3 regions of the Vibrio sp. TRT 29B02 genome follow, and region 2 is predicted to be linked to each of the others. Evidence: predicted binding sites of a transcription regulator. Region 2 holds the regulator's gene; each other region holds the start of a gene.
The links. Region 2 encodes MetJ, which represses methionine synthesis genes. Its sites were predicted from a motif close to TTAGACNTNTANANGTCTAA; they were not measured.
Positions count from the first base shown of each region.

Region 1: a site for MetJ is predicted at 8,011-8,030, ahead of metE (5-methyltetrahydropteroyltriglutamate--homocysteine S-methyltransferase). Genes of this name have one in related genera too.
Region 3: a site for MetJ is predicted at 1,644-1,663, ahead of metH (methionine synthase). Genes of this name have one in related genera too.

Region 1 is NZ_JBNJOJ010000002.1:29,626-39,915, forward strand. Features, by position in the region: gene ACQEXT_RS01445 (Hsp70 family protein) at 1-2,536, shown strand, start outside; gene ACQEXT_RS01450 (hypothetical protein) at 2,640-2,906, shown strand; gene ACQEXT_RS01455 (DMT family transporter) at 2,963-3,832, shown strand; gene ACQEXT_RS01460 (GNAT family N-acetyltransferase) at 3,829-4,425, opposite strand; gene ACQEXT_RS01465 (MarR family winged helix-turn-helix transcriptional regulator) at 4,480-4,941, opposite strand; gene ACQEXT_RS01470 (organic hydroperoxide resistance protein) at 5,052-5,474, shown strand; gene metE (5-methyltetrahydropteroyltriglutamate--homocysteine S-methyltransferase) at 5,533-7,818, opposite strand; gene ACQEXT_RS01480 (LysR substrate-binding domain-containing protein) at 8,095-9,006, shown strand; gene ACQEXT_RS01485 (DUF4250 domain-containing protein) at 9,043-9,243, opposite strand; gene ACQEXT_RS01490 (hypothetical protein) at 9,342-10,022, opposite strand; gene ACQEXT_RS01495 (EAL domain-containing protein) at 10,078-10,290, opposite strand, start outside.
Region 2 is NZ_JBNJOJ010000026.1:54,052-64,341, forward strand. Features, by position in the region: gene hslU (HslU--HslV peptidase ATPase subunit) at 1-691, opposite strand, end outside; gene hslV (ATP-dependent protease subunit HslV) at 728-1,273, opposite strand; gene ftsN (cell division protein FtsN) at 1,531-2,079, opposite strand; gene cytR (DNA-binding transcriptional regulator CytR) at 2,194-3,201, opposite strand; gene priA (primosomal protein N') at 3,570-5,771, opposite strand; gene rpmE (50S ribosomal protein L31) at 6,052-6,270, shown strand; gene ACQEXT_RS15750 (malic enzyme-like NAD(P)-binding protein) at 6,530-7,807, shown strand; gene metJ (met regulon transcriptional regulator MetJ) at 7,922-8,242, opposite strand; gene ACQEXT_RS15760 (O-succinylhomoserine (thiol)-lyase) at 8,464-9,630, shown strand; gene ACQEXT_RS15765 (bifunctional aspartate kinase/homoserine dehydrogenase II) at 9,630-10,290, shown strand, end outside.
Region 3 is NZ_JBNJOJ010000051.1:10,330-20,619, reverse strand. Features, by position in the region: gene ACQEXT_RS20820 (hypothetical protein) at 1-104, shown strand, start outside; gene ACQEXT_RS20815 (sodium:proton antiporter) at 230-1,543, opposite strand; gene metH (methionine synthase) at 1,712-5,392, shown strand; gene mgtE (magnesium transporter) at 5,454-6,809, opposite strand; gene ACQEXT_RS20800 (HPr family phosphocarrier protein) at 6,922-7,200, opposite strand; gene rapZ (RNase adapter RapZ) at 7,205-8,068, opposite strand; gene ptsN (PTS IIA-like nitrogen regulatory protein PtsN) at 8,068-8,514, opposite strand; gene hpf (ribosome hibernation promoting factor) at 8,519-8,806, opposite strand; gene ACQEXT_RS20780 (RNA polymerase factor sigma-54) at 8,833-10,290, opposite strand, start outside.

The DNA.
Region 1 (10,290 bases), on a different contig from region 2:
CGCCAAAGTGGAAGGCCGTCAGGTATCAAGTGCTAAAAGCTGGTTATCACACCAAGCGGTCGATCGCCGCTCTGATATTCTTCCTTGGGCAGGAGCAACAGATGTCGACAAAGTATCGCCGGTCATCGCCAGTGCCAGCTATCTCAACCATATTCGACAAGCATGGAACTACCGTCATCCTAGTAATAAGCTGGAAGACCAAGATGTCGTCGTAACCGTTCCTGCATCATTTGACGAAACCGCGCGTAAGTTGACCCTAGAAGCCGCTCAACTGGCCGGACTGGACAAGATCGTCTTACTCGAAGAGCCTCAAGCCGTTTGCTACGATTGGTATGCACGCCACCAGCACAGTGCTGCCGATGAATTGAAACAACTGCCCTTAATATTGGTGTGTGATGTGGGCGGTGGTACTACCGATTTGAGTTTAATCGAAGCTCGCTTCAACCCCGATGCCAACCATGACGAAGCACTCAATCTCGATCGTATAGGCGTTGGTGAACATCTAATGCTGGGGGGGGATAACCTCGATCTCGCCCTAGCTCACTTAGCAGAACAGCGATTCAGCCAAAGTAAAAAACTCAATGCAGCTAGCTTAACCAAGCTTATTCAGCAAACACGCAAAGCAAAAGAAAACCTGCTTTCTTCTGACGCACCTGAAGAAGTTAAAATTACTATGTTGGGTAGCGGTTCCAAGCTGCTTGGTGGCACCAAAAGTATTGCACTCAGCAAAGAGGAAGTTCACCAAATCGCACTCGATGGTTTCTTCCCTCTCTCCGACTTTAACCACACACCCGATAAGAGACGAAGCGCCGTTGTCGAGTTTGGCCTGCCTTATGTCGCCGATCCTGCTGTTAGTAAGCACATCGCTGAATTCCTAAATCAACACCAGCAAGTTTCCTATGCCGCACTGAACCAGCAAGATGAATCCCAACCGGCTATCCCTGTAGGGCTTCTACTCAACGGGGGCGTGTTCAACAGTGAACTCGTGACTGAACGTGTGACTAGGCTTCTCAACAACTGGCGAGGTTCGGCGGTTACTGTACTCGACAACCCTCATCCTGACTGGTCTGTCGCACTGGGTGCTGTCGCCTTTGGCAAAGCACGCCGTGGCGCTCAGTTAAAGATTGGTGGTGGTGCAGCCCGTTCTTACTTTTTGCATCTGCAAGAAAAGAACAAAATGGGCAAAGCATTATGTCTATTAGCCAAAGGAACGGAAGAAGGGCATGAAATCCGCCTAAGCGGACGTCGCTTCTCTCTCACTTTGGGTGAGCCCGTTCGTTTCAATCTTCTCACCACGACTCACGATACACTTGCTAACAAGACGACCATCCAGAACGGTGTTATGGTTGATGTCGATCCTGACCTATTTGCGCCTCTTCCCCCTTACATCTCTACTTTGCGAGGCGAAGGGGTTGAGCTGCAGGCTAACCAAAAAGAGCGCGTTGAAGTGCAATTGGCTTGCCAGTTGACGGAAGTAGGCACACTTAAAATGGAGTGTGTCCATACTGAGGATGACACCAAGCGCTGGGCTGTGGAATTCGAAGTCCGTAATCAAAAAGCCGAACAAGACCAACAGCAAGCACTGCATCCTCGATTGAATGAATGCAAAGAGCTGATTGCTCGCATCTACAGTGGCAATAAAAAAAGCGCTGAATCGAATGAAATTAAGACACTCGCGAAAGATTTAGAGAAAAAACTGGGTAAGCGCGACGATTGGGACTTCACCACGCTGCGTCAGTTGTTTGATTCCTTTGCACTCGGCCGCAAACGTCGACGTCGCTCAGAGCAACACGAGAAAAACTGGCTTCGTCTCGCGGGTTTTGCGATGCGACCTGGCTTTGGCGATGCCACTGACTCTTGGCGGATCGAGCAAGTGTGGGGACTCTACCAGCAAGGTATTCAATTCAAAAACCATCAGGGATGGACTGACTGGTGGGTATTCTGGCGTCGCATCGCTGGTGGATTAAACCAAGATCAGCAGGAAACGATCTTAGCAGACATTGCAAAATACCTTCACCCAGGCGCGATGAAGAACCCTCAATCAGCGAAAGCAGCGCAAGATATGGGCTATGAGTCCATGGTTCGCTTGGCAGCCTCTCTTGAGCATCTTGAGGTCGAAGATAAGGTTTTACTTGCGTCATGGTTTTTAAGCAAGGCCATCAACTTTAACCAGTTTGAACAGGCTCACTGGTGGGCGCTAGGTCGACTCGCATCACGTACTCCCCTTTATGGCAGCCAACACGCCGTCATTTCTCGCGAGCAAGTGGAACAGTGGTTACCTAAATTACTTGAACAAAACTGGCAGAAAGAACCAATGATCGCTTTTGCTGCGGTGATGATTTGCCGCAAGACGGGCGATCGCCTATTCGATATTAGCGACGATGTCCGAGCTCAAGTCATAGCGAAGCTAAAACAGAGTAAGGTTCCCGACTCATGGCTCCTTCTGGTTGAACAGGTCAAGGCGTTGTCCGACAGTGAATCCAAACGAGTATTCGGTGACGCACTTCCAAGTGGTCTGACACTGGTTCACCACTAACCAGATTGCAGACAGCCTTATGCTTGGCTGTCTGCATCAAACATTCCTCTAGCCAGCTACTGAAATTACTCGTAATATCTTCTTTTTACGACGTAAACAGCGCATGAAAAAAGAGAACTTAATCGGCTTACTCACTGCCTCAGTTAGTCTGCTGGCACTTATCTACCTGCTTGCGGGCGATTCTCACTTTCCGATCATTCAATGGCCTTATCAAGCGCTTCAGGGACTGGTCTTCTCCTTTGTATGGGGATTCGGTGTTTCCGCCGGTCTCGGTTACGCTTATTCCATTTTGCTCACACTCGGTGTGTGCATCATTTTCTTCGCTATCGGGCATAAGTTGACGCGAGTCCTCACAAGCAGTAGGAAGTAGACGCTTGTTACATTTTAACTAAGGAGAGTAATATCGTTATTCGATCAGCCACATGGATGCTTGGCACCTTGTTCTCTTTCTGCTTGATGGCCGTTGGTGCTAGAGAGTTAAGTGGGCAACTCGGCACTTTTCAGGTTTTGTTTTTCCGTGGTTTGATAGCCTTAACGATCATATCCATCGTCATCCTAGTCACTCAGCAACAGCACTTAATTTATACCAAGCGACTAAAGCTTCATACGGTACGCAATCTCTTTCACTTCGCAGGTCAATACGGGTGGTTTATTGGTATTGGCTTGCTTCCTCTTGCTCAAGTATTTGCCATTGAATTTACCGTCCCCCTGTGGACAGCGATTATTGCCGCCCTATTTTTAGCAGAGCAACTCACCAAGCGTAAGCTAGTCGCTATGACTTTGGGGTTTGTTGGCGTGCTTTTCATCGTCAAACCAGGATTCGAAATCGTGACTCCCGCAGCATTAATCGTGCTCACGTCAGCCGTTTGCTACGCCGTATCTCACTCATCAACAAAATCCCTTGCTCGCACAGAGCACCCACTAACGATATTGTTTTTGATGTGTTTAATTCAGTTGCCAGTGAGTTTCTCACTCGCCGTCCCTGATTGGCAATTTCCCGCAGGCAGCCAATGGCTTTGGCTAGCCACTATTGGGGTGACAGCCCTCTCCGCCCACTACTGTATGACTAAAGCACTTCAATTAGCCGATGTTTCCATCGTAGTGACGATGGATTTTTTGCGTTTACCTGTTATCGCTCTGGTGGGCGTTGTTCTCTATGCAGAAGAATTCCAAATCTCACTTCTGGCTGGCGCATTACTGATGTTAGCGGGCAATCTGATCAACCTATACCAAGAAAAACGCCCCTCTCATGTACCAAGAGTGTCCCTCAGAGAGCGTTTACGTAACAGAACTTAACCGAGCTCAGTCAGACCATCGCCTACAGTACTGGTGACAATCGAATCAGTTCGTCGCCACTGTTCACGCGTCATTCTATATAGGCAATGGCGCTTAAGCTCATGACCAGTCGGCAATTTCGGGTGGTCAAAATCTTGCCCAGTGTTGAGCATGCCTATTTTTTCCATCACTCTTTGCGAAGGAACATTGGTCAAAGCTGTAAATGAATAAACCTGTTCAAGGTTAAGTTGCCTAAACGCATAATCTAACGCCGCACAAGCCGCTTCAGGGGCGTAGCCTTTCCCCCAGTGATGAACATCAAGTCGCCAGCCAATCTCAACCAATGGTGCATTAGGGATTCCACTGTCTTCTGCTTGCTGATGCAAGCCAACGAAGCCGATAAACTCTTGAGTCTGTTTGATCTCCAGCGCCCAAAATCCCCACCCGTTTAGATTGATAAGTTGACGCATAACGTCTAGCTGCGAATCACTTTGCTCGCTAGTGAGGCGTGAGGGGAAATAGCGCATCACTTGTGGATCTGCATTCAATCGGCGATAGGGTTCTCTGTCAGACTCACGCCACTGGCGAAGGATCAGTCGTGATGTTTCTATCATATATTCCTCTTACCTGCTGACTATCTTTATCCTTGCCTAAATCACTGAGGAAGCCTAATCCTCTAGAGTTTTCAGTACCTTTTGACACAGGTTTTTTAGGACGATGAGCTCTTCAAGTTCTAATGGGATTTTGCACTTCATTTCTGCTGGAATCTGTAATGCTTGCTGCTGTAATTTGGCTCCAGAGTCAGTCAGTTTTAGTACTCGTACTCGTTCATCTTGCTCGCTACGTCCACGTATAACAAACCCTTTGCTTTCTAAGCGTTTAAGAAGCGGCGTTAAGGTGCCTGAATCTAGGTGTAATCGACTACCGAGATCCTTAACATTGATACCATCACTCTCCCACAACACCATCATCACCAGGTACTGCGAATAGGTAAGATCTAAGTTTTCCAGCAATGGCCTATAGGTACGGATCACCGCATTGGCGGCGCTATAAAGTGGAAAACAGATTTGATTGTCGAGTAAAAGACTCTGTTCCGCACTGAATGAATTGTCACTTTCGCAGTAAGACATGATACACCCCAAAAAATAAATTGCACACAATATACTTGCATTCAACATAATTTTCGATATAAGATTGCTAGCAATTAGATTGTGCACAACTTAAATTAAGGATTTTCAGCATGACGACGTTATACCAAACTCAAGCAACAGCATTGGCAGGCCGTAATGGTCAAGTTAAATCAGACGATGGTTTACTGGATTTAGAGCTTTCTTACCCTAAAGAGATGGGTGGCTCTGGTCTTGCCACTAATCCAGAACAATTATTCGCAGCCGGGTACTCTGCCTGTTTTTCTAACGCTATTCTTCACGTTGCACGAGAAGCAAAAGTTGCCTTGAAATCCGCCCCAGTGACAGCTCAAGTGGGTATTGGCCCGAACCAACAAGGTGGTTTTGCATTAACGGTAAGTTTAGCGGCAACGTTAGCGCTACCGCAGGAGCAAGCACTTGAGTTAGTGAAAGTGGCTCATCAAGTCTGCCCATATTCAAATGCTGTTCGTGGCAATATTGATGTTGCGGTTACAGTCAATGGCGAAGCGATTTAAACGTGTTAAAACAATAATGCCGACCTGAGGTCGGCATTATTAGTTTTTCAGGGTAATTCTATGACTGGTAGGTTTTTCGCAGCTCCTTAGCAGCAAGAACCATGTTCGTGAGTGACGCTTCCGTCTCTTTCCAGTTACGCGTTTTGAGACCGCAATCTGGATTTACCCATAGACGTTGAGCCGGAATTTTCTCAGCGGCCTTGTTAATCAACCCCTCAATCCACTCTTTACTCGGAATGTTAGGCGAGTGAATGTCATACACGCCAGGGCCAATCTCATTCGGGTAGTTAAACTCTTCAAATGCTTTGAGAAGCTCCATATTTGAGCGCGACGTTTCAATGGTGATCACGTCAGCATCCAGTGCTGCGACAGAATCAATGATTTCGTTAAACTCTGAGTAACACATGTGGGTGTGGATCTGAGTCTCTGGTTTGGCACTAGCCGCTGAAATCTTAAACGCATCGACCGCCCATTCAAGATACGCTTTATGGTCACGCTTTTTAAGCGGTAAGCCTTCACGAATTGCAGGTTCATCGATCTGAATAATGTTAATACCCGCCTCCTGTAGGTCAGAAACTTCATCACGCAGCGCAAGTGCCAATTGCTCAGCAATCTGTTTACGCGAGATGTCCTCACGCGGAAACGTCCAACATAGAATTGTCACTGGCCCCGTTAACATCCCTTTCATCTGTTTCGATGTTAATGATTGCGCATAGGTCGACCATTCAACGGTAATTGGTTTTTCGCGCTCAATATCGGCAACAACAATGGCCGGCTTAACACAACGTGAACCATAGCTTTGTACCCAACCAAATTGGGTGGTCTGGAAACCCGCTAGATTCTCAGCAAAGTACTCAACCATGTCATTACGTTCAGCTTCACCGTGTACCAGTACGTCAAGATCTAGCGCTTCTTGTCGCTTCACTGCATCAGCGATATGACCTTTGAGCGCTTGGTGGTACTCAGCCTCAGACAGTTTCCCCGTTCGATAAGCACTGCGTTGTACTCGAATTTCGCTCGTTTGTGGAAATGAGCCTATTGTGGTCGTAGGGAAAAGCGGCAAACCCAAGACTTCACTCTGATGCGCGGCGCGCTCCACATAGGGTGCACTGCGCTCTGTCAGAGACTTTGTAATCTTGTTGAGGCGGGATTGCACCTGTGGTTTGTTAACGTGCGTTGCGGTCTTACGCGCTTGAATTGGCGCACTGTAAGTATCACACGCTAAGATCGCCTCATGATCACCATCTAAAGCTTTACCCAACAACGCCACTTCCGTCACCTTCTGTTTGGCAAAGGCAAACCAACTAGCGACCTCCTCACTCAGGTTTGACTCTAGTTCTAAGTCAACAGGGCTGTGTAACAGTGAGCATGACGTTGCCACCCAAAGCCTCTCTCCGAGCGTCTCTTTCACTGGTTGCAATAAAGCAAGCTGTGTACTGAGATCGGCACGCCATACATTACGACCGTTGACCACACCCGCAGATAAAATCCAGTTTTGTGGTAGATTTTTTGCCACAACATCTAGCTGTTCTGGAGCCGCAGATAAATCGATATGTAAGCCGTCCACTTGCAGTTCAACAATCTTATCAAGCGTATCAACGACCGAATCAAAATAGGTAGTAAGCAACACTTTAACGTCACTACGAATCACCTGATAGGCAAGTTTGAACGAATCTTGCCATGCTTTATCCAGTTCAAGAGCTAAGATTGGCTCATCTATCTGTACCCACTCAACACCTTGCTTTGCAAGTTTTGCCAAGATAGCTTGATAAGCCGTTAACAGGCGAGGAAGCAGTGACAAACGGTCAAAGCCTTCGTCCACTTCTTTGCCTAAGTACAAGTAGCTTAATGGGCCAAGCAGCACAGGTTTAACGTTGTAACCCGCTTTAATCGCTTCATTAACTTCTTCAAACAGCTGGGGCCAGCTTACTTCAAAACTGTCATCCTTGCTGAACTCAGGTACGATGTAGTGGTAGTTAGTGTTGAACCATTTAGTCATATCTGACGCTGCATGACCACTGCATCCGCAACTTGCCTGAGATTGACCTCGTCCGACCTTAAAAAGTGTATCAAGATCAGGGAGTCCATCTCGATGACGCTTAGGTACATGACCAAGGAGCAAAGTGGTCGTCAGAACGTGGTCATACCAAGCAAAATCCCCTGCCGATACAAAATCCAGCCCCGCCTCTGCTTGTGTCGCCCAGTTATTATGACGCAGTGTTGAACCCACTTGTTTCAGTTCAGCCTGATCAATTTCTCCGCGCCAGTATTTTTCGAGCGCGAATTTCAGTTCGCGTTTTTCACCAATTCGCGGGTAGCCAAGAATGTGTGTCGTTGTTGTCATGTCGTGATTCCTTTTGATTCTGTTTCTAGCGTCTGTTTGTGCATTTACAACATCATCAAGATGTCTGGATGGCTAAACTATCTCGCCAAATCTTCACGACAACAATCTCCAAATATTCAACATGTTTATTAGATTTCTTCATGGTGGCGTTTGGCTTAGCTCAATGGGCTCATAGAGATTGGAATTTTATTTTTAGCCATCTAGATGTTTACACACCCAAAAAAACAAGCTAGGTTAATATAATTCATGCGAATGACATCTATCTGAAGGGAATTCATGGTCGAGCTAAAACACCTCCGTACGCTAACAACACTGCGAGACACTGGTTCGCTGACCGCGACAGCCACGACTCTCCATTTAACTCAGTCCGCACTGTCTCATCAGATAAAAGATCTTGAAGCGAGGATTGGGGGTCAACTCTTTCTGCGTAAAACGCGTCCAGTTAAGTTCACCTCCGAAGGCGAGATTTTTTTAAAGCTCGCCGATGAGGTGTTACCTCGCGTTGCCAAAGCTGAGAATGAGATTGCCAGTCTCAAAGAGGACGTAAATGGTCGGCTACACATGGCGATTGAGTGTCATTCTTGCTTTCAGTGGCTGATGCCTGCGCTCAAGGAGTATCAACTTGCTTGGCCAAGCGTGACGCTCGATTTTTCGTCCGGATTTGGCTTCGAACCATTACCTGCGCTACTTGCAGGCGAGTTGGATTTGGTGATTACCTCCGACATTCAGCCAAGATCCGAAGTCCATTACGAGCCTCTATTTGACTTCGAAATGCGATTGGTGACATCGATTTCCCACCCCTTGGCACAAAAACCGGCCATTGAGCCACAGGATTTAGCCGATCAGACAATGCTCTCTTATCCGGTTCAGAAGAATCGATTGGATGTCGTTAAACACTTTTTGCAACCCGCCAACGTAGAACCAGCAAAATGGAAGCAGGCTGACAACACTCTGATGCTGATCCAGATGGTCTCTGCTGGTCTTGGGGTTGCCGCATTGCCTAACTGGGCCATCAGTGAATTTTCGAGACAGGGACTGATTGCCAGCATCCCGCTGGGGAATGGTTTATGGAGACGGCTATTCGCCGCTATACGCCATTCAGATAGGGATAAGCGTTACCTACAGGCATTTTTTAATACTGCCCGTCTACAATCTCAAAGCCATTTAGACGGTATAAAAACGGTTTAGCGGAAACAAAAAAGGAGGCATACGCCTCCTTTATCGTTATCTTTGGTACGCTTTAAACTGGTTCGTCAATGGGTCATAGTTGTAACCTAGCATATCCAGTTTACCTATCACCGCTTCGACATCCATTTCATACATGCTGACTAACTCTTCAAAAGAGTCACATTCCAAGCGCAGCTTTTCGTTGACAATACCTAGTAGAATTATGCTGTCAAAGCTGCCGGCATTACTAAGATCCATCACCCTCTCCTTTTGCACACTCGCCTTCTAAGCCTAGACCTAAACGGAGGAAATTGAAGTGATTCAGCTCTAATCTTTGTAGAAGCAGGCTAACAAACTTACAGCATTAACAGTGCTTGGTTTGAGGTCGCTGAAAGGAGTAAAAATGCCAGTGCCATCGCCAGTTGCAGTTTATTTATCTCTTTTGAGGTCAACATGTGCCAACACCAAATGACCACCGCGGTAATAAGTAGTGCCAAACCAACCAGTAACGGCTGAGTAATGTTGGTTAATGCCTCAGCAGACAAACCAGAAGCTTTGAGCAGTATGGCTAAACTCATCAGCATTGCCGCAACAACACCTGTCACAGGCAATATTCTATGAAACGCCTGTAAGCGAGTACGAGCAATGGTCAGCAGCAGATGAGCCAAGATTGCCCCTAAAAGGAAAACTTGGATCAGAACACTCAGGCTGGCAGCGAGAGAACTTTGCGTCGTCACTTCTATACCGACATAGGCTAACGCCAAGCCATTGGCAAGGTACATCACCCAAAGCGGACCTTGATCGCGGGTTTTCTTGGTTTGAACTTGGGTATAAAAGTAAGCAATTGCGAACACAACCATCATGGCTTCAATACGCAATGAAGAGACCGCAAGCCAAAGAATCGCCAAGGTTGGAAGCATTTTATGAATACGACCTCTTTGACCTGGACAGATATCGCCTTTAACTAAGATCAGAGTGAGAATAAGCTGCGCCCCTAACAACATAGGCGCGAAAACGGCAAGAAGTTGCTGAACCATAGTGAAATTAAATTAAGTGAGTATTTGGATGCGGATAATAGCAGACTGAACAATTTTAGCCATTGGCGAAGTGTTTTAAAATGTCTTGATTGGTGACAATGCCCAAATACTCTCCCGAATCATTCACCACCAGCCAAGGGGGTTTTATGCCCGATTTGATGATGTTAGAAATCTCACTAAGTGGTGTCTGATGCCGAATAGTATGGAGGTTGGTTCGCATCACTCGGTTGAGTGTTTTTTTGCAAATCGACAAATCTTTACTGGTTTC
Region 2 (10,290 bases):
CTTCTTCCTCAGTTAAAGCTTTCATCGCATCTTTGATTTTGAGCTTACGCTTTTTCTTCGTATCACCCGCTAGATTCTGGAACATGCCTTGCAGCTGATTCGTCATCTCTTCCATGCCAGGAGGCGCCATAATTTCAACACCCATTTGTGGTGCTGCGACATCGATCTCGATCTCTTTATCGTCTAGCTGCCCTTCACGTAGTTTTTTACGAAAAACCTGACGCGTGTTAGACGAAGTTTCGTCACGCTGCTCATTTTGCCCCCAAGCATCACGCGCTGGCGGTAGCAGTGCATCAAGAATACGCTCTTCAGCCTGCTCCTCGGCACGGAATTTCACTTTTTCCATTGCCTGTTGATGAGTCATCTTAATCGCCACGTCCGTTAGGTCACGGATGATGGTTTCGACTTCTTTACCGACATAACCTACTTCGGTAAATTTTGTCGCTTCAACTTTAATGAAAGGTGCGTTCGCCAACTTCGCAAGACGGCGGGCAATTTCAGTTTTACCCACACCCGTTGGACCAATCATCAGAATGTTCTTCGGTGTCACTTCTACACGCAGGCTTTCATCAAGCTGCATGCGACGCCAGCGGTTACGTAATGCAATCGCTACCGATCGCTTAGCTTTGTCCTGACCAATGATATGGCGGTTAAGTTCATGGACGATTTCGCGAGGTGTCATTTCAGACATAATCTTTTCCTTAAATTAGTTAGCCACTATCTTTGGTTATTCAGCTGCTTGTTGAGCTGGAATTTCTAGTTCTTCAATAGTGTGGTAATGGTTCGTAAACACACAGATATCACCTGCAATCTTGAGTGACTTCTCTGCGATTTCACGAGCATCTAATTCTGTATTTTCTAGCAGAGCTGTAGCCGCAGCCTGAGCAAAGTTACCGCCCGAACCAATTGCGATCAGATCGTTTTCTGGCTGAACAACATCACCGTTACCAGTAATGATCAAAGAAGCCGTTTCATCAGCAACAGCCAATAGAGCTTCCAGTTTGCGTAGGGCACGGTCACTTCGCCAATCTTTCGCTAACTCTACCGCAGCTTTAGTTAGATGACCCTGATGCATTTGCAGTTTACTTTCAAACTTTTCAAACAGCGTAAAGGCATCTGCAGTACCGCCCGCAAAGCCAGCTAGCACTTTGTTGTTGTACAGACGACGCACTTTTCGTGCATTGCCTTTCATCACGGTGTTACCTAGTGATACTTGGCCATCACCAGCGATGACGACTTTGTTATTACGACGTACAGATACAATGGTAGTCACGAGCAGGGCCTCATAGTTATTTTAATCTCAATGTTAGAGATTATATGAGGTTTAGGGATTGGAAATTCAAGGGGCAGGCGAGAGGCGAGAGTGTTATCTCTTCGCTGGGACAAGTCCTGTCAACACCTGGTTCTATCAACTCACTACCCGCCCCCACATCTCGAAGGACGAAGTCCGTTCTAAACTCTCGCAGGGCGGGACCCGTTCTGTTTACGTGGCATAAAAAAACGAACCCATTGGGTTCGTTTTTAAAACTTCTACTGCGCTTCTTTCCAGATTGCGCAAGGTTCGATTTTAGCGCGTTGTAGCTTATGCTTGTCTCGTTCCGCATCTCGCTTGAACTTATAAGGTCCAAGCACAACACGATACCAACTGCTGTCTTCTTTTTTACGGATCTTACTATTGATGCCCTGAAAAGCGATATCCAATTTACGTGCTTCAGCTTGCTGAGCGGTCTTATAAGCGCCACACTGCATGATATATGGAATCTCAGATACCACCTGCTCTTTAGCTTTTACTTCGACTTCTCGGCTTGGCAACGAATCGACATAATCCCACTTCTCTTCTGGAGGTGGTGGCAGTTTGGCTTGCGTTGCTGGCTTCGATTTTGGTTTAACCGGTTCAACAACTGGCGCTGGTGGCTCAGGATCATTACTGAGGGTATACAGACCATAACCAAACACACCCACCAGCAAAATAGCTAACAGGCCACTGCGCCATGGTTTACGACGTGGTGCAGATGTTTTTTTGGTCGGCTGGCGGCTGTTTCCACCACGACCTCTTTTAACGTAATCTCGATTCGCCACTACTTAACATCAATAATTTTGTTTACTACTGCCGACATGTTAATGCAGATCGCCACTTGATGACAGAGTATAAATGGAAGCGGCACATCAAAATGTGCCGCTGAGAGGTATGTTTTAAAGCACTCGCGGAGGAGCAGCACTTTCACGAACAACCAGTTTCGTTTCCAATAGTCTCGATCCTGCTCTAACGTCATGGCCACGCAATAACTCAAGCATCATTAGCATCGCCTGACGACCGATTTCATAGCGAGGCTGTGAAATGGTAGTTAGCGGTGGATCGCAATACTGTGCAAAGTGGATATCATCGAAACCAACCACGGATAAATCTTGTGGTACTCGGATACCGAGCTTTTTCGCTTCCTGAATCGCACCGATAGCCATTGCATCATTATGACAAAAGACCGCTGTTGGAGGTTCAGACAACGCCAGCAGCTGACGCACTGCCTTGGCACCATCCTCAAACGAAAAATTCCCATACGTACAGTAATTAGGATTCATCGTAATACCCGCTCGACGTAGAGCTTGTTGATAGCCCTGATGACGGAATTGACACAACACCGCCGATTGCGGTCCCGAGATCTGAGCGACGCGCTTATGCCCCATCTGCGTGAGATAGTTAACCGCCTCAAAAGCGGAAGTCAGGTTATCGATATGTACAGTTGGGAGTTCTAATTCTGGCGCAAACTCACACGCCATCACCATAGGAGGCAAATTCTTCTGTTCAGGTTTACTGACATCGAAGGGGAGATCGGTACCAAGCAACAACATGCCATCAGCTTGTTTAGTAAACACAAGGTTCACAAATGAGCTTTCTCTTTTTTTCTGCTGACCACTATCGCCGAGTAGCACAATGTAACCGTGCTCCATCGCAGCATCCTCAATACCTCGAATAATTTCGGTATAGTAAGGATCACAGATATCCGGAATGATCGCGATAATTGTTTTTGACTCATTGCGGCGCAAATTGCGCGCCAACGAGTTTGGTGAATAACCAGCTTCCAATACCGCATCTTCAACTCTTTTTCTCGTCGCTGATGATACTTTTTCCGGATTCATCAACGCCCTTGATACAGTCGCTGTTGATACTCCTGCAAGCTGGGCAACATCCTTCATTGTCGCCATATAAAATTTACCCTCTTCGTTTCCTTCAACGGTAGCTCGGTTGCCACCTTAGCTTCTAGTTGGAATTTATCTCATAGCCTCAACGGCTAAAATGATGTCGATTTGTAGGCTAAATACCTATCTTCTCATTAATATGCCTCGAGCAAACGATTAACTCACAAATAACAGTTTGAGAGCAACACATTGCACACGACCTAGTTTATTCATTTCAAAACACAAAGTTACGGGAGATTTAACAAAATTGGCGCCTGAGAGGAGATTTCGATCACAAATAAATGAAAAAGGTGTGAATATTGATTTTCGCAATGACTCATCAATGATCTATTTAAGCAAAAACATGTCCATTTAGAATAAAACCTACTGGCAGGCTAACTTAAATCTTGAGGTTCAATATCGAGGCTCCAACGCACTTTTTTGGCCAATGGCAATAATGCGATGGCCGGCTTAGCACTGGCCAACAATTTCTGCATAACAGGACGACTTTGCGTTTGCAGTAGTAGTTGCCAACGATACTTTCCTGCTCTTTTGGCTAGCGGAGCGGGTGTAGGGCCAAGGACTTGGCACAGATCATCAAACAGCGGATGTGCCTCTAAGGTATGGCGAACCTGACGCAGAAACTCTTCAACTGTTTCGGATTGATTGGCTTCGGCTCGAAATAGGGTTAAAAACGAATAAGGCGGTAACTGAGCCAGTTTTCGTTCTTGTAGCGCTGTTTCTGCAAAGTGGCGGTAACTTTTCGTCAGTAACGCTTGCAGCAAACTGTGTTCAGGATGGTGTGTTTGCAGTACGACTTCGCCGGGTTTGCTCGCTCGCCCTGCACGACCAGCAACCTGTATAAAGAGTTGCGCTAAACGTTCAGAGGCACGAAAGTCACTGGAGTAAAGAGAACCATCTACGTCCAAGAGCCCCACCAACGTCACATCAGGAAAGTGATGACCTTTTGCGAGCATCTGTGTACCAATTAGAATTTGGTATTCTCCTTTGCGAATAGCCCCTAATGCACTTTCTAAACTACCTTTTCGACGTGTACTGTCTCGGTCGATACGAATGGTTTTGTATTCAGGAAAAAGTTCTGACAATTGTTTTTCTAACTGCTCGGTCCCCACCCCAACGGTCACTAAGTGCGTTGAACCACATCCTTGACACTGGTGGATAATCGGTTGCTGTGAACCACAATGGTGACAGCGAATTTCGTTGCTAAATTGGTGATATGTGTAATACGCATCACACCGTTTACACTCTGCAATCCAACCACATTCGTGACACATCAGTGCCGGAGAAAAGCCACGCCGATTGAGAAACAGCATTACTTGATTACCTTGCTTGAGATGTTTGCGCATCTCAGCAATCAGCGGAGCGGACAATCCACTTTCTAAATAGAGCCCCTTAACATCGAGGACTTTGTTCGTTGTTGGCGTCGCATTTCCAGCACGAGAAGAGAGGATCAAGTGATGGTATTTACCCGCCAATGCATTGTGTAGTGTCTCTAATGCTGGTGTTGCCGACCCCAATACGATAGGAATTTGCTCCTTATTGGCTCTCATCACCGCCACATCACGAGCGTGATAACGCAAGCTATCCTGCTGTTTGTATGAGGCATCATGCTCCTCATCAACAATAATAATGCCCAAGTTAGAGAAAGGGGTTAATAATGCTGAGCGGGTGCCAATCACAATACCCGATGCATTATCACGAGCGCTCAACCACGCATTAAGGCGTTCAGTATCATTGAGACCTGAGTGGATGACTTCTACAGGCACATTAAATCGCTTCTTGAAGCGGTTGATGGTTTGTGGCGTCAGGCCTATTTCAGGTACCAACACGAGAGCTTGTTTACCTTGCTCTAGCACTGGCTTGATCAAATTAAGATACACTTCGGTTTTACCCGAGCCCGTTACCCCTTCAAGTAGATAACAACCAAAGCCTTCACCGCTATTCACTGTCGCGATTGCAATAGCTTGCTCTGAATTCAATTTGGGTTTGTCGACCTTGGCCTCAACATCTTGACGCCAATCTCGAATCACAGGTTTGTTCTCAATGGATTCTATCCAACCTTTTTCCGTTAAGGATTTTAAAACAGCCGAAGAGACTTCTTCATCCAAAAACCTTTGATGTGCCACCGAACCATGTTCGAGCATACGCATTACTTTTGCTTGTTTTACTGCACGACCAAACCCCTGCATGAGCTGATCACGACCTTTTGCAGTGAGCCGCCACTCTACTAAGGTGGCAAAGTCTGCCTCTTTCCCTTTACGCAATGCACTCGGCATGGCATTGAACAGAGTGTCGCCAAGCGGATACTGATAAAACTGACTGCACCAAACCAGCAAGGAGTAGAGGCTTTGCGACCAAACAGGCTGACTATCAAGCACTTGCTTAATCGGTTTCAACTTATCGAGACCAAACTCCGATTCATTAACCAATGCCGTTACTATGCCCACTAATGTCTGACGGCCGAATGGCACCGAGACACGCCCGCCTATGATTGGAAACATATGGCTGGGAATCTGATAATCAAACTGTTTATCCAGTGGAACAGGCAGAGCTACACGGGCAATAGTTGGTCGCATATAGGCTTTAAAGTTCAGTAAGAGAAGAGGTTAATTAGTCTAAGGGAAAAGGTCATTGGTTGAAAGAGAACAACACCAGCACCATTCAACCTAATCAGGCTAAAAAAGTAGCAACTTTATGCTGAAACGGCTTGATCCTAACCGATGTATTCATTACTATATCGCGCCTTAGAGATATGGCTTGCTGATATGCAGCGGTATCCTAGATTATTTTTATTAACTACGTGTGGTGTCCGGCTTAGATTCGGATAGCGACACGGCCTATTACAGAGGTTCTCCCATGAAAGCTGGTATCCACCCAGAATACAAAGCAATCAAAGCGACTTGTTCTTGTGGTAACTCTTTTGAGTTCAACTCAACTCTAGACAAAGATTCTATCCACCTAGACGTATGTGACAAATGTCACCCATTCTACACTGGTAAGCAACGTATCGTTGATACAGGCGGCCGTGTTGATCGCTTCAACAAGCGTTTCGGTGCTCTATCAAGCAAGAAGTAATAACTTCCTTGTTACCGAATTAAAAAAGGACGCCCAGGCGTCCTTTTTTGTTTTCTGCTCTTTGCTCGTTACTCATTTTTCAGGCGAATCTATTACAATTGGCGATATTCGCTAGCTATATCTCTATTCATCTGGTCTTATCTCCAGTCATTTACTACTTTTTCTTGCTTTAGCTCGCATTCTCACCTAGGCAGCTTGACTTAGTTACTCTAGAATGGATTCCCCCTTTCCATATAATTATTAACGAGTACCTACACCTATGTCAGACGACAATCGCCAAGAACTATCCCCTGAAGAACAATTTCGTCAACAAGCATTGGATTACCACGCAATCCCTACTCCAGGGAAAATTGAGATCGCACTTACAAAGCCAGCAGAAACCGCTAAAGACCTTGCTTTGGCATACAGCCCAGGCGTAGCAGAACCAGTACGTGAAATCGCACAAAATGCAGACAACGTTTACAAATACACTTCTAAAGGCAACATGGTCGCTGTTATCTCTAACGGCACCGCGATTCTTGGTCTTGGTAATTTAGGTCCTCTTGCCTCTAAGCCAGTAATGGAAGGCAAAGCTCTTCTATTCAAACGCTTTGCAGGTCTAGATTCTATTGATATTGAAGTCAAACACCGCACTATCGAAGAGTTCGTCGATACGGTTGCGAATATTGCTGATACGTTTGGCGGCATCAACCTAGAAGACATTAAAGCACCCGACTGTTTTGAGATTGAAAAGCAGCTGATTGAACGTTGTGATGTTCCTGTTTTCCACGATGACCAGCACGGTACTGCGATTGTTACTGCAGCTGGCATGCTTAACGCTATCGAGCTACAAGGCAAGAAACTCGAAGACGCAACGATTGTCTGTCTAGGTGCAGGTGCTGCGGCTGTCGCATGTATGGAACTACTGATTAAATGTGGCGCTATGCGTGAGAAGATCTACATGCTTGACCGCAAGGGCGTCATCCACACTCGCCGTGATGATTTGAACGAATACAAACAACTGTTTGCCAACAATACTGACAAGCGCACTCTAGAAGACGTGATTGAAGGTGCTGATCTGTTCCTAGGTGTATCAGGTCCAAACCTACTTTCTCCTGAAGCGCTTGCTTTAATGGCGAACAAGCCAGTGGTATTTGCATGTTCTAACCCAGATCCAGAAATCAAACCTGAACTTGCTCACCAAGTACGTCAGGATCTGATTATGGGCACAGGTCGCAGTGACTACCCTAACCAGGTCAACAACGTACTGTGCTTCCCATTCATTTTCCGCGGTGCACTCGACGTGCGTGCAAGTGAAATCAACGATGAGATGAAGTTAGCAGCAGTCGACGCAATTCGTCAGCTAGCCAAAGAAGAAGTGCCGGCTGAAGTACTCACTGCAGCAGGTGTTGACGCCCTGTCTTTTGGCCCGGGTTACATCATTCCTAAACCAATGGATCCTCGCCTACTACCACGCGTTGCAAAAGCAGTTGCTCAAGCCGCGGTAGACTCAGGTGTCGCTCGCATTGAAATGCCAGCAAGCTACATGGAACAATAATCCATTGTTTCTGAGGTGATAAAGACAAAAAAACCGCTGTCATATTCAGCGGTTTTTTTATTTTTGATGATGTTATCGGCTTTCAGCGAAAAATAAAGGTGCTAATATTTTTTGTTATTCGTCATCAAACGCTTCGAACTCAATACCCATTTCCGTCATCAGTTTCTTCACTTCAGCAGGAATGTCGTCAGGGCGGTCTTTACGTAAATCTTCATCTGTAGGCAACGGTTGCCCTGTATAAGCATGCAAAAATGCTTCACACAATAGCTCACTATTTGTTGCGTGGCGTAGGTTATTAATCTGACGGCGTGTACGCTCATCTGTTAAAACCTTTAATACTTTCAATGGAATAGAAACAGTAATCTTCTTTACTTGTTCGCTTTTCTTTCCATGCTCAGCATATGGGCTAATGTATTCGCCATTCCAATCTGCCATTGCGCACCTTTTATCAATTTTTATGTTTGAAAATAGAAACCCCAATTTTAGCGGTATTTATAGCCACAAGCAAAGACATATAGACGTCTAGAAGTATTGACGTCCTATAAAATGGCAAGTAAAGTAAATTGAATAAAGGATTGGGATGGCCACGATATGGCTCTTAAGAGCTTATAGCCTATTCCATTGAAAAAGTCATTTAAGGTCGAAAGGAAACATTTATGAGCACCCGTAAACCAGCCACAATCGCGGTACGTACTGGTATCGAGTCTGACACTCAACATCACGCAGTTGTTCCACCCATTTACCTTTCGACCAACTATGGGTTCCCAGCTTTCGGAGAAGTGCCTAAGTACGATTACACTCGCTCTGGCAACCCAAACCGAGGCCTATTAGAAACCGCCCTATATGAACTTGAGTCAGGCAAAGGGGCAGTGGTCACTAACTGCGGTACATCCGCCCTTAATTTATGGGTGTCAGCCTTCTTGAGCCCTGGCGATATTATCGTCGCACCTCACGATTGCTACGGGGGCACCTACCGACTATTTAACACTCGTGCCAACAAAGGGGATTTCAAAGTCCTGTTTGTTGACCAATCAAACCAGCAAGCCCTCGAAGAGGCATTGGCGCAAAAGCCTAAACTGATCCTCTTAGAAACACCGTCAAATCCATTGGTTCGAGTCGTTGACATCGCAAGTGTTTGCCAAAAAGCCAAAAAGGTCGGCGCATTGGTTGCGGTCGACAACACCTTTTTGACTCCTGTATTCCAGAAACCTCTTGAGCTTGGTGCAGATTTTGTCATTCACTCAACGACTAAATACATCAATGGTCATTCAGACGTTATTGGCGGCGTGGTGATTACCAAAAATGAACAACACGCGGAAGAGTTAGCGTGGTGGGGTAACTGTATCGGCGCCACCGGCACTCCTTTCGACAGTTACATGACACTACGTGGCATACGAACACTCGGAGCACGAATGAAAGTCCATGAAGAGAGTTCTAGCAAAATTCTCAGCTACCTTCAGACTCAACAACTTGTAGGCAAAATCTATCACCCTAGCCTGCCTGATCATCCTGGTCATGACATTGCTAAGAAGCAACAAACCGGATTTGGATCGATGCTCAGTTTCGAGTTTGCAGGTACTTTCGAACAGCTTAAATACTTTGTTGGCGAACTAGAGCTATTTTCGTTGGCTGAATCTCTAGGTGGCGTAGAAAGCCTAATTTGCCATCCTGCATCTATGACCCATCGAGCAATGGGAGAAGAGGCGCTAGCGGAAGCTGGAGTGTCACAGCAACTGCTACGCATCTCTGTCGGGCTTGAAGATGCAGACGACTTAATTGCAGATTTAAAGCAAGCATTTGCTAAAACAGCGGAGGCTCAATAATGTCTCATGAACGTCAGCTACATAAATTTGGCGGAAGTAGCTTAGCGGATCCTGAATGTTATCGCCGCGTAGTGGGTATCCTAAAAGAGTACTCAAGACCGGATGATCTCATCGTTGTCTCTGCGGCTGGTAAAACAACGAACCGACTGATCGCGTTTCTTGAAGGGCTCGCAACTGATGGGCGCATTGCTCATGAAGAACTCCAATCCTTACGAGTATTTCAAACTGAACTCGTTGAAGAGCTGATTGAAGGCGAAACTAAACAGCAACTACTCGCTACTCTTCAGGATGAATTCAGTACCTTGGGAGAATTAACTTTCCCTCTCAACGAAGCACAAAAAGCGGCGGTGCTTGGCCATGGAGAGGTCTGGTCGTCTCGCCTGCTTGCTGCCTTGCTCTGCCAAACCAATTTACCTGCTGTCGCGCAAGATGCCCGCGCCTTCCTTCGTGCAGAAGCAGGCACTCAACCTGAAGTTGATTGTGGCGCTTCTTATCCATTAATTAAAGAAGTGCTTGCGCAACATGTCCATCATCGTATCGTGATTACAGGCTTCATGGCACAAGATAAGCAAGGACACACTGTTCTCTTAGGACGAAATGGCTCTGACTACTCTGCAACCGTGATTGGTGCTCTCGCGGAAGCAAACCGTGTCACTATCT
Region 3 (10,290 bases), on a different contig from region 2:
GCTGTGGATTACGGATTACGCGCTTTGAGATAGGGGACAATACGAGCGCTGCGCCTTCGGACAATGGCAGCGGGACTTACGCTGAAGGTAAGGTTTGGCTGTAAACTGATGGGATGTTGGGCCTAGAAGATGTTGATAGGACTTGTCCCTGAAAAGAGAAATACTTTAGCCTACACCCATAAAAAAGCAGCCATTTGGCTGCCTTTGAATGTCTTTCTGAGTGTCACACTTATTCTTGGGGGGCTTGTTCAAGATCGCACTCTTCGTCGATCTCCTTCTGTTTGAGTTTCGCTTTTTCAATCATAGGAGTGATGGTCGAGCCTTGGACAAGGATAGAAAATACCACTACTGAATATGTCATGACCAACACGATCTCTTTTACATCTATCAGCTTATCCTGAATGACCCAGATACCCGATGGAATTGATAGCGCCATCGCTAATGCCAGCCCACCACGGAGGCCACCCCAAGTGAGTATCCTGACAGACCAAGGGTTGTACTTGCGGTAGCGTTTGAAGCCAATGTAAGAGAAGAATACGCTCAGGTAGCGAGCTGCGAGTACTAATGGGATGGAGAACGCCATTAGGATCCAGTCTTCTTTATGGAACTCAAATAGTAACATAGACATACCAATGAGCAGGAAAAGCACGCCATTTAAGAATTCATCTACCAGCTCCCAGAAGTGGTCTAAGTGGTCTTCACTTTCTTTAGAGAAACCGATAAAGCGAGTCCAGTTCCCTATCATGATACCTGACACAACCATAGCTAGCGGGCCTGAAACGTGTATCACTTCAGCAAACGCATAACCGGCCGTTGGCATACCAATCGTGAGCAGCAGTTCCATAGAGTGATCATCTGTAGCACTAATCAAGTAGTGGAAAAGTAGTCCTAGAGCAAAACCATAGGCAATACCACCGATGGCTTCTTGAATGAACAGTAATGCCACACTGCCCACCGTTGGCGTTTCTGTGCCGAATGCGATGGTAAAAATAGTAACGAAGATTACTAAGCCGAAGCCATCGTTAAACAGAGATTCACCTTCGATTTGGGTTGAAATACGTTTTGGTGCATCAAGTTTCTTTACGATCGCAAGAACAGCGATAGGGTCGGTTGGCGAGATCAGTGCGCCAAATAACAAGCAATAAATGAGATTGAATTGAATGCCGATCAGTTGACAGAATCCATACAGTACAAAGCCTATAAAGAACGTCGAAAACAGGGTCGCGCCGAGAGCAAGCACTGTGATTTCCCATCTTTGATCTTTTAAATTGGGAAGTTTGATTCCTAATCCGCCCGCAAATAACAGAAATCCAAGGATCCCTTTTAGAAGAAAGTCTTCAAAGTTAATGCTGGATACCGTGTTTGAAGCGATTTCAGTCAGGTGGAACCAATCATTCTGACCCGCAATTAAGATAAGTAGCGAAAGCATCATCGAACCAGCGGTAATCGCGATGGTGGTTTGCATCTTACCTATCTTGCTGTTTATAAAAGCAATCAACATCGCTGCTGCAGACAGGAAGCACAGTGTGTAGTAGACCGACATTAGAATCTCATTATGTAACAAATTATGAATGAAGATTTTCTGCCTACTATGTTCAAATAGCAAACACTTTTTGTCATAAGTAAGTCATCAATTTGATCTTTTAGACGTCTAGACTCCTTTAATAACTGTGATAGGATGGAGGCATAAATAAAGGAATGAGGCAGTACCGTGGGAAGTAATGTAAGGCAACAGATTGAAGGTCAATTAAAGCAACGTATCTTATTGATTGATGGTGGTATGGGCACCATGATCCAAGATTACAAATTGGAAGAGCAAGATTACCGAGGCGAGCGCTTTGCAGATTGGCACTGTGATTTGAAGGGTAATAATGACCTGTTAGTGTTGTCACAGCCAACGTTAATCAGAGATATCCACGCAGCGTATCTTGAAGCAGGGGCGGATATTCTTGAAACCAACACTTTCAATGCGACGACTATCGCTATGGCTGACTACGATATGGAAAGCCTCAGCGAAGAGATTAACTTTGCCGCAGCAAAATTGGCAAGAGAAGTCGCTGATGAATGGAGTGCGAAGACGCCAGATAAACCTCGCTATGTTGCCGGTGTTCTTGGTCCTACTAACCGCACATGTTCTATCTCACCGGATGTAAATGACCCTGGTTATCGAAATGTTAGCTTTGACCAGTTAGTTGAAGCGTATTCTGAATCGACTCGCGCTCTGATCCGAGGTGGGTCTGATCTTATCCTTATTGAAACCATTTTTGACACTTTGAATGCCAAGGCTTGTGCCTTCGCGGTTGATAGTGTGTTTGAAGAACTGGGTTTTAGCCTACCTGTTATGATCTCAGGTACCATTACCGATGCGTCGGGTCGGACATTATCCGGTCAAACAACCGAAGCCTTCTATAACTCTCTACGTCACGTTCAACCAATCTCATTTGGACTTAACTGTGCCCTTGGCCCTGATGAGCTAAGACCATACGTTGAAGAGCTTTCACGTATCTCTGAGACGTTTGTTTCAGCACACCCTAATGCGGGTTTGCCGAATGCTTTTGGTGAGTACGACCTTTCTCCTTCGGACATGGCGGTTCATGTCAAAGAGTGGGCTGAAAGTGGCTTTCTTAATTTAATTGGCGGGTGTTGTGGTACTACGCCTGAGCATATTCGCCAAATGGCAAAGGTGGTCGCTGGAGTAAAACCAAGAGCACTTCCTCAATTGACGGTGGCTTGTCGCTTATCAGGTCTTGAACCGTTAACGATTGAGAAGGAAACTCTGTTTGTTAACGTCGGCGAACGAACAAACGTTACTGGCTCTGCTCGCTTCAAACGATTGATCAAAGAAGAACTCTATGACGAAGCGTTAGAGGTTGCCCGCCAGCAAGTAGAGAACGGCGCACAGATCATCGATATCAATATGGATGAAGGCATGTTGGATGCGGAGGCGAGTATGGTTCGTTTCCTAAATCTATGTGCATCTGAGCCAGAAATCTCGAAAGTCCCTATCATGGTCGATTCATCCAAATGGGAAGTCATTGAAGCGGGTCTAAAGTGTATTCAGGGCAAAGGCATTGTTAACTCCATATCTCTTAAAGAGGGTAAAGAGAAATTTGTCGAACAGGCTAAGTTGATTCGCCGTTACGGTGCGGCTGTTATTGTCATGGCATTTGATGAAATCGGTCAGGCAGAGACACGTGCACGTAAACTAGAGATATGTACGAATGCCTACAATATCTTAGTCAATGAAGTCGGTTTCCCACCGGAAGATATCATTTTCGACCCAAATATTTTCGCTGTTGCAACGGGCATTGAGGAACACAACAATTATGCGGTGGACTTTATTGAAGCGGTAGCAGACATCAAACGCGACCTCCCTTATGCGATGATATCTGGTGGCGTTTCGAACGTCTCCTTCTCTTTCCGAGGTAATAACTACGTTCGAGAAGCGATTCATGCTGTGTTCCTCTACCACTGTTTTAAAAACGGCATGGATATGGGTATCGTAAATGCAGGGCAACTCGAAATATACGACAACGTACCCGAGAAGCTGCGTGAAGCGGTTGAGGATGTGGTGCTCAACCGTCGCGATGACAGTACTGAGAGGCTACTGGATATTGCTGCGGAGTACGCAGACAAGGGAGTAGGTAAAGAAGAAGACGCGTCGGCACTTGAGTGGCGTACTTGGCCTGTTGAAAAACGTTTAGAGCACGCCTTAGTAAAAGGTATTACCGAGTTTATTGTTGAAGATACTGAGGAAGCGCGCGTGAATGCTGCCAAACCGTTAGAGGTGATCGAAGGCCCTCTCATGGATGGTATGAACGTCGTCGGTGACCTGTTTGGTGAAGGCAAAATGTTCCTACCTCAGGTGGTGAAGTCAGCACGTGTAATGAAGCAGGCAGTTGCCCACCTAGAGCCATTTATCAATGCGGGCAAACAGGAGGGATCTACTAACGGTAAGATTTTATTAGCAACGGTGAAAGGTGATGTTCACGATATTGGTAAGAATATCGTAGGTGTCGTTTTGCAATGTAATAACTATGAAATTATCGATCTCGGGGTGATGGTTCCGTGTGAACAGATCCTTAAAGTCGCTAAAGAAAAGAATGTCGATATCATTGGACTTTCCGGCTTAATTACCCCTTCACTCGACGAAATGGTTCATGTTGCCAAAGAGATGGAACGTCTTAATTTCGATTTGCCGCTTTTGATTGGTGGTGCAACCACATCTAAAGCTCATACCGCTGTTAAGATAGAGCAGAACTACAAACATCCCGTTGTTTATGTAAACAATGCGTCTCGAGCGGTTGGTGTGTGTACCTCGCTGCTTTCAAATGAACTGCGCCCTGATTTTGTTGAAAAGCTTGATGCAGATTATGTACGTGTACGTGATCAACATAACCGCAAAAAGCCACGTACTAAGCCTGTTACTCTTGAACAAGCACGAGCGAACAAGGTTGCCATTGACTGGGAGAGTTACACACCGCCAGTTCCTGCTAAGCCGGGTGTGCATGTATTTGACGATTTTGACATCGGTACTTTGCGTAAGTACATCGATTGGACGCCATTCTTTATGACATGGTCTTTGGTGGGTAAGTATCCCACTATTTTCCAACATGAAGAGGTAGGTGAAGAAGCAAAACGTCTCTTTGAGGACGCGAATGAACTACTCGATCGTGTTGAACAAGAAGGTTTGATGCAGGCGCGAGGAATGTGTGCACTTTTCCCTGCTGCAAGTATTGGCGATGATATCGAGGTCTATACTGATGAATCTCGTACTGAAGTCGCTAAAGTTCTGCATAACTTACGTCAGCAAACCGAGAAACCTAAAGGCTTTAACTACTGTTTGTCTGATTACATAGCACCTAAGGAGTCGGGCAAAAAAGATTGGATTGGTGCCTTTGCTGTAACAGGTGGTATCAATGAACGGGAGCTGGCTGATCAGTACAAAGCGCAGGGCGATGACTACAATGCGATCATGATTCAAGCGGTTGCTGACCGATTGGCTGAAGCCTTCGCTGAGTATCTGCATGAGCGGGTACGTAAAGAGATCTGGGGTTATGCCGAAGATGAAAACTTATCCAATGAAGAGCTCATTAGAGAGAAGTATCAAGGTATTCGTCCTGCGCCTGGATATCCGGCTTGTCCTGAACATACCGAGAAAGGCCCATTGTGGGAGTTGATGAAAGTCGAAGAGACGATAGGGATGACCTTAACGTCCAGTTACGCGATGTTCCCTGGGGCGTCTGTTTCGGGCTGGTACTTCTCTCATCCAGATTCTCGCTACTTTGCGATCGCACAGATCCAACAAGATCAAGTTGAAAGTTACGCGCAGCGCAAGGGATGGGATATGCTTGAAGCAGAGAAATGGCTGGGCCCTAACATTAACGGCTAGAGCCTTTCCTGATAGAAAAAGCGCAGCTCAATGAGCTGCGCTTTTTAATATGTATCTGAGACTAGATCAGGATTGTCGCAAGTCCGAGGAATACCGACAAACCAATGACATCGGTGACGGTTGTTAGAGCCATTCCCCCTGCCAGTGCTGGATCGATATTCATTTTCTTGAGTAGGATCGGAATGGTTACACCGGCAACACCAGCAACAAACAAGTTGGTTAACATCGCTGCCGAGATGATTCCACCCAACATCCAGTTTCCTTTCCAAGCAACGACAATACCACCGATAATTAATGCCCACATGATGCCATTGAGTAGGCCGATGGCCGCCTCTTTCATCAGTAGTTCACGCTTGTTGGAATCACCGATATGGCCAAGCGCTAGACCACGGATCACCAGAGCGACGGTTTGGTTACCAGCAACCCCGCCCATCGAAGGCACAATTGTCATCAACACGGCGATCGCGGCCATCTGATCGAGAGTGGCTTCAAACATATTTGAGACCGATGCCGCAGCAAGAGCAGCAAGAACATTAGCACCTAACCAAATACTGCGTTTTCGTGCTGATTTTACCACTGGGGCGAAAGTATCTTCGTCATCATCCATACCCGCCATACTCATCATCGAGTGTTCTGCGTCTTCACGAATGACATCGACAACGTCATCGATAGTAATACGTCCAACAAGGTGCTGCTTGTCGTCGATTACAGGAGCTGAAATCCAGTTACGACGTTCAAACAAGCTCGCTATGTCTGAGTCGCTCATCGTCACATCGATAGCTTCGTCGGCATCTTCCATCACATCACTGACTTTGACGTCTGGTTGCGTTGTGATGAGTGTTGTGATCGGCAGTTCGCCGATCAGTCGGCTCTCTTCATCGATAACGTAGAGTGCGTCAGTGGCTTCCGGCAATTCGCCTTTCATGCGTAGATAACGTAATACAACGTCGACATCGACATCACCACGAATAGTGATGACGTCGGTGTTCATTAAACTACCGGCGGTGTCTTCTGGGTAGGAAAGGGCAGTTTCAACTAATAGACGCTCAGCTGCGTCCATTTGAGATAAAACTTCTCTTGAAACATCATCGGGTAGGCTTCGAAGAACGTAAGCGACATCATCCGTCTCCATACCTTCGGTTGCTTCTGCCAGCTTTTCTGGTGCCATTCTAGACACTAGATCGTCTTTCACATCCTCATTCAGTTCATCGAGGATTTCACCATAATCTTCTGGGTCGGTGAGCTGCCAAAGAACTTCACGGCTTTTACGAGGTGATGCTTCTAATAGATGGGCAATATCTTCCGGTTCCATGTCCTGCAATTGACGACGGACATGGACAAAACGGCCATTTTCTAGCGCTTCAGTAACTTCTTTCAGGGCTTGGTGAGCTTGATCGAACTCTATTTGCTCTGCCATTGATTCCCCCTGACTCTATATTCCTACAATACTATGAATAGTAACCGAATTTTAGGATGGATTTAATAAGTTAATGTGAAGGAAGGTCATTTAGTTAGAGCATTTACGAGGATTACTCCTCTTCATCAAACTTATCTTCAATAAGATGACAGACTGCTTCTAACGCGGGATGAGCATCGTTTCCCTCAGCACTAATGGTAACGTGCTCTCCCTGAGCTGATTCTAGCATCAGCAGCCCCATGACACTATCGGCAGTGGCTTCTTTGCCTTCATGGTTTTGGATAGTCAGAATGGCGTCGTAAGATTGGGCAAGTTCAACCAGTTTTACAGCAGCACGAGCATGAAGCCCAAGACGATTTTGAATTAACACAGTACGACTTTGCTGCTGCATAAACTTATTCCTTATGATTTTTCTCTAATGAGGCATGGCGTATTTGTACTTGGTGTCCCATTTCAGCAAAGTACTCGCCAATTTGCTGAGTAAGATAGACGGAGCGGTGTTTTCCGCCCGTGCATCCAATCGCTACGGTTAGGTAGCTACGATTATTTTTCTCTAATAAGGGTAGCCAGTCTTCAATAAATTTTTGGATCTGACGTTTCAGCTCCATAACCTCTTGGTGACCTTCTAAGAAAGACTTAATAGGGGCATCTAATCCTGTTAGGGGGCGTAAATCTGGCTCCCAATGTGGATTGGGTAAGAAGCGAACGTCGAAGACATAGTCTGCATCACTTGGGAGTCCATACTTAAAACCAAATGACTGGAACACCATGACTAGGTCTTTACGCTCACGACCTTCAACTCTCATGCGCACGGTTTCGCTGAGTTCGTGCAGAGATTGGTTGCTGCTGTCGATGACCAAATCGGCATGTTCTTTCAGCGGGGATAGAATACATCTCTCTTTTTCGATCGCTTGTTCGAGTGAAGTATTGCCCAAACTCAATGACAAGGGATGGATTCGACGAGTTTCGCTGTAGCGTTTAAGCAATGTGTCTTTGTTCGCATCTAAGAATAGAACGCTAACATCCGAGTCTTGCTTAAGTTTAGCCAGTACGTCTTCGACAAGATTCGGCTCAGTGGGCAGATTACGAATATCGATGCTGACAGCAACGTTTTGCTTACTGGACTGAACTGTTTTGACGAAGACTTCGAGTAAATCGACGGGGAGGTTATCAACGCAGTAATAGCCAAGATCCTCGAGAACTCGCAATGCGACGCTTTTTCCAGCGCCTGATTGGCCGCTTACAACGATGAGACGCATTATTGATTGACCATGATGTCGTAAAGCTCTTGATCAGACTGAGCTTTGCGAAGCTGTTTTAGGATCTGCTTATCGTTTAAACGCTCTGCCATACTAGAAAGGGTTTTAAGGTGCTCTTTACATTGCGCGTCAGGCACGAGAAGAGCAAAAAGTAGGTCTACAGGGCGGTTATCGATAGAATCAAATTCAACCGGAGATTCACATTGCAGTAAAACTGCAACTGCTTTATCGCTGGACTGCATACGAGCATGGGGAATGGCAATTCCATTTCCAATGCCAGTACTGCCGACTTTCTCGCGACTTAGCATACATTCAAATAATTCAGTTGAGTTTTGACCTGTCTGTTCAGCAACGAGTTCACTGATCAGCTCTAGGGCTCTTTTTTTACTAGTACATTGAACTGCACTTTTCGTGCAGTTCAATGTAAGGATTTCGCTTAGTTGCATGGTTTTAGTGGGCGTTTAGCTTTTCTTTGTGCTTGTTGAGCTGTCGAACAAGTTTGTCGACGAGCGAATCTATGGCTGCATACATGCTTTCATCGTCAGAAGAGGCATGAATTTCACCTTGGTTAACGTGAAGGGTAGCTTCTGCGATTTGACGTAGTTTTTCAACTTTTAATACAACATGTACGCTGTTGATGTGGTCGAAAAAGCGTTCTAGCTTTTGAAACTTTTCGTTTACGTAGTCTTGCATTGAATCGGTTAGATCAACGTGATGGCCATTAATATTGATTTGCATAGACTTTCCTTCTCGGTTTTTAGGCCTTATAGCAGGCGTTTGCGCTGACTTGATGGTGCAATACCTAGTGACTCTCGGTATTTAGCGATTGTTCGTCTAGCGACCTGAATCCCTTGGTCAGCGAGTAGAGCAGCAATCTTGCTATCACTAAGTGGTTTGGCACTGTTTTCGGCAGCGACAAGCTTCTTGATGAGGGCACGAATTGCAGTTGATGAGCATTCTCCGCCATTGTCAGTACTGACATGACTTGAAAAGAAGTACTTCAATTCAAAAATGCCACGAGGGGTATGCATGTACTTTTGCGTCGTCACCCTTGATATGGTGGATTCATGCATGTCGACCGCGAGAGCGACATCATTCAGCACCATAGGTTTCATGGCTTCTTCTCCATACTCAAAGAAATCGCGCTGATGTTCAACAATACACTTAGCAACTTTGAGCAGAGTCTCGTTTCTACTTTCTAAACTTTTAATCAGCCATTTTGCTTCTTGCAAATTGCTGCGAATATACTGACTGTCAGCACTGTTGCCTTTACCTAAGGCCGCATATTGCTGATTTACTTTCAGTCTTGGAACTGAATCTGGGTTGATCGTTACAACCCACTTACCGTGATCTTTGTAAACTGATACATCAGGAATGACGTATTCAGCGTGCTCTGAAGCAATACGGCTCCCCGGTCTTGGATCGAGCTGCTGAACGAGTTTAAGAGCTTCGCGTATCTCCGCTTCTTTCAGTTTAGTCTCTTTAATGATCAGTTTGTAATCTCGATTGCCTAACTGATCAATGTGATGGGTAAGAATTAATTTCGCTTCTGCGAGCCAAGGAGTGTCTTCAGGATAAGTGGCTAGTTGCAGCAGTAGGCAGTCCTGCAAATTAATGGAGGCTACACCGAGAGGATCAAATTGTTGGACACGCTTGCGTACAGCTTCAATTTCTTCGATCTCAATTTCTTCGTTATTGAAATTTTCTAAGATCTCTTCAGTGGAAACGGTTAAGTATCCGTAGTCATCAATGGCATCAATTAAGGCGAGAGCGATGGTTCGATCTGTTTCACTAAATGGTGTCAGGTCAAGCTGCCAAATGAGATAGTCTTGCAAAGACTGGGTGGTTTCACCTTGATAAACAGGAGTATCATCGTCGAGAGCAATGCCTGTACTGCCGGTATTTGCGCTATAGACATCATCCCAAGTGGTATCAATTTCGAGGTCGTTACTAATTTCAGATTTTTCGATGAGTTCAGAACTGTCTTTGACGTCGGGTTCCGCGGTATCTGCAAGTTCTACGGTAGGCTCTTTTTCCTCACTGCGGGTATTGTCTTCAACCGTAGGTTCGTCATGGGCCTCTTCTACCTCAAGTAGAGGGTTTGAATCCAATGCTTCTTGAATTTCCTGTTGAAGATCTAGCGTTGACAGTTGCAACAAACGTATTGCTTGTTGCAATTGAGGAGTCATCGCTAACTGCTGTCCTAGCTTGAGTTGTAATGA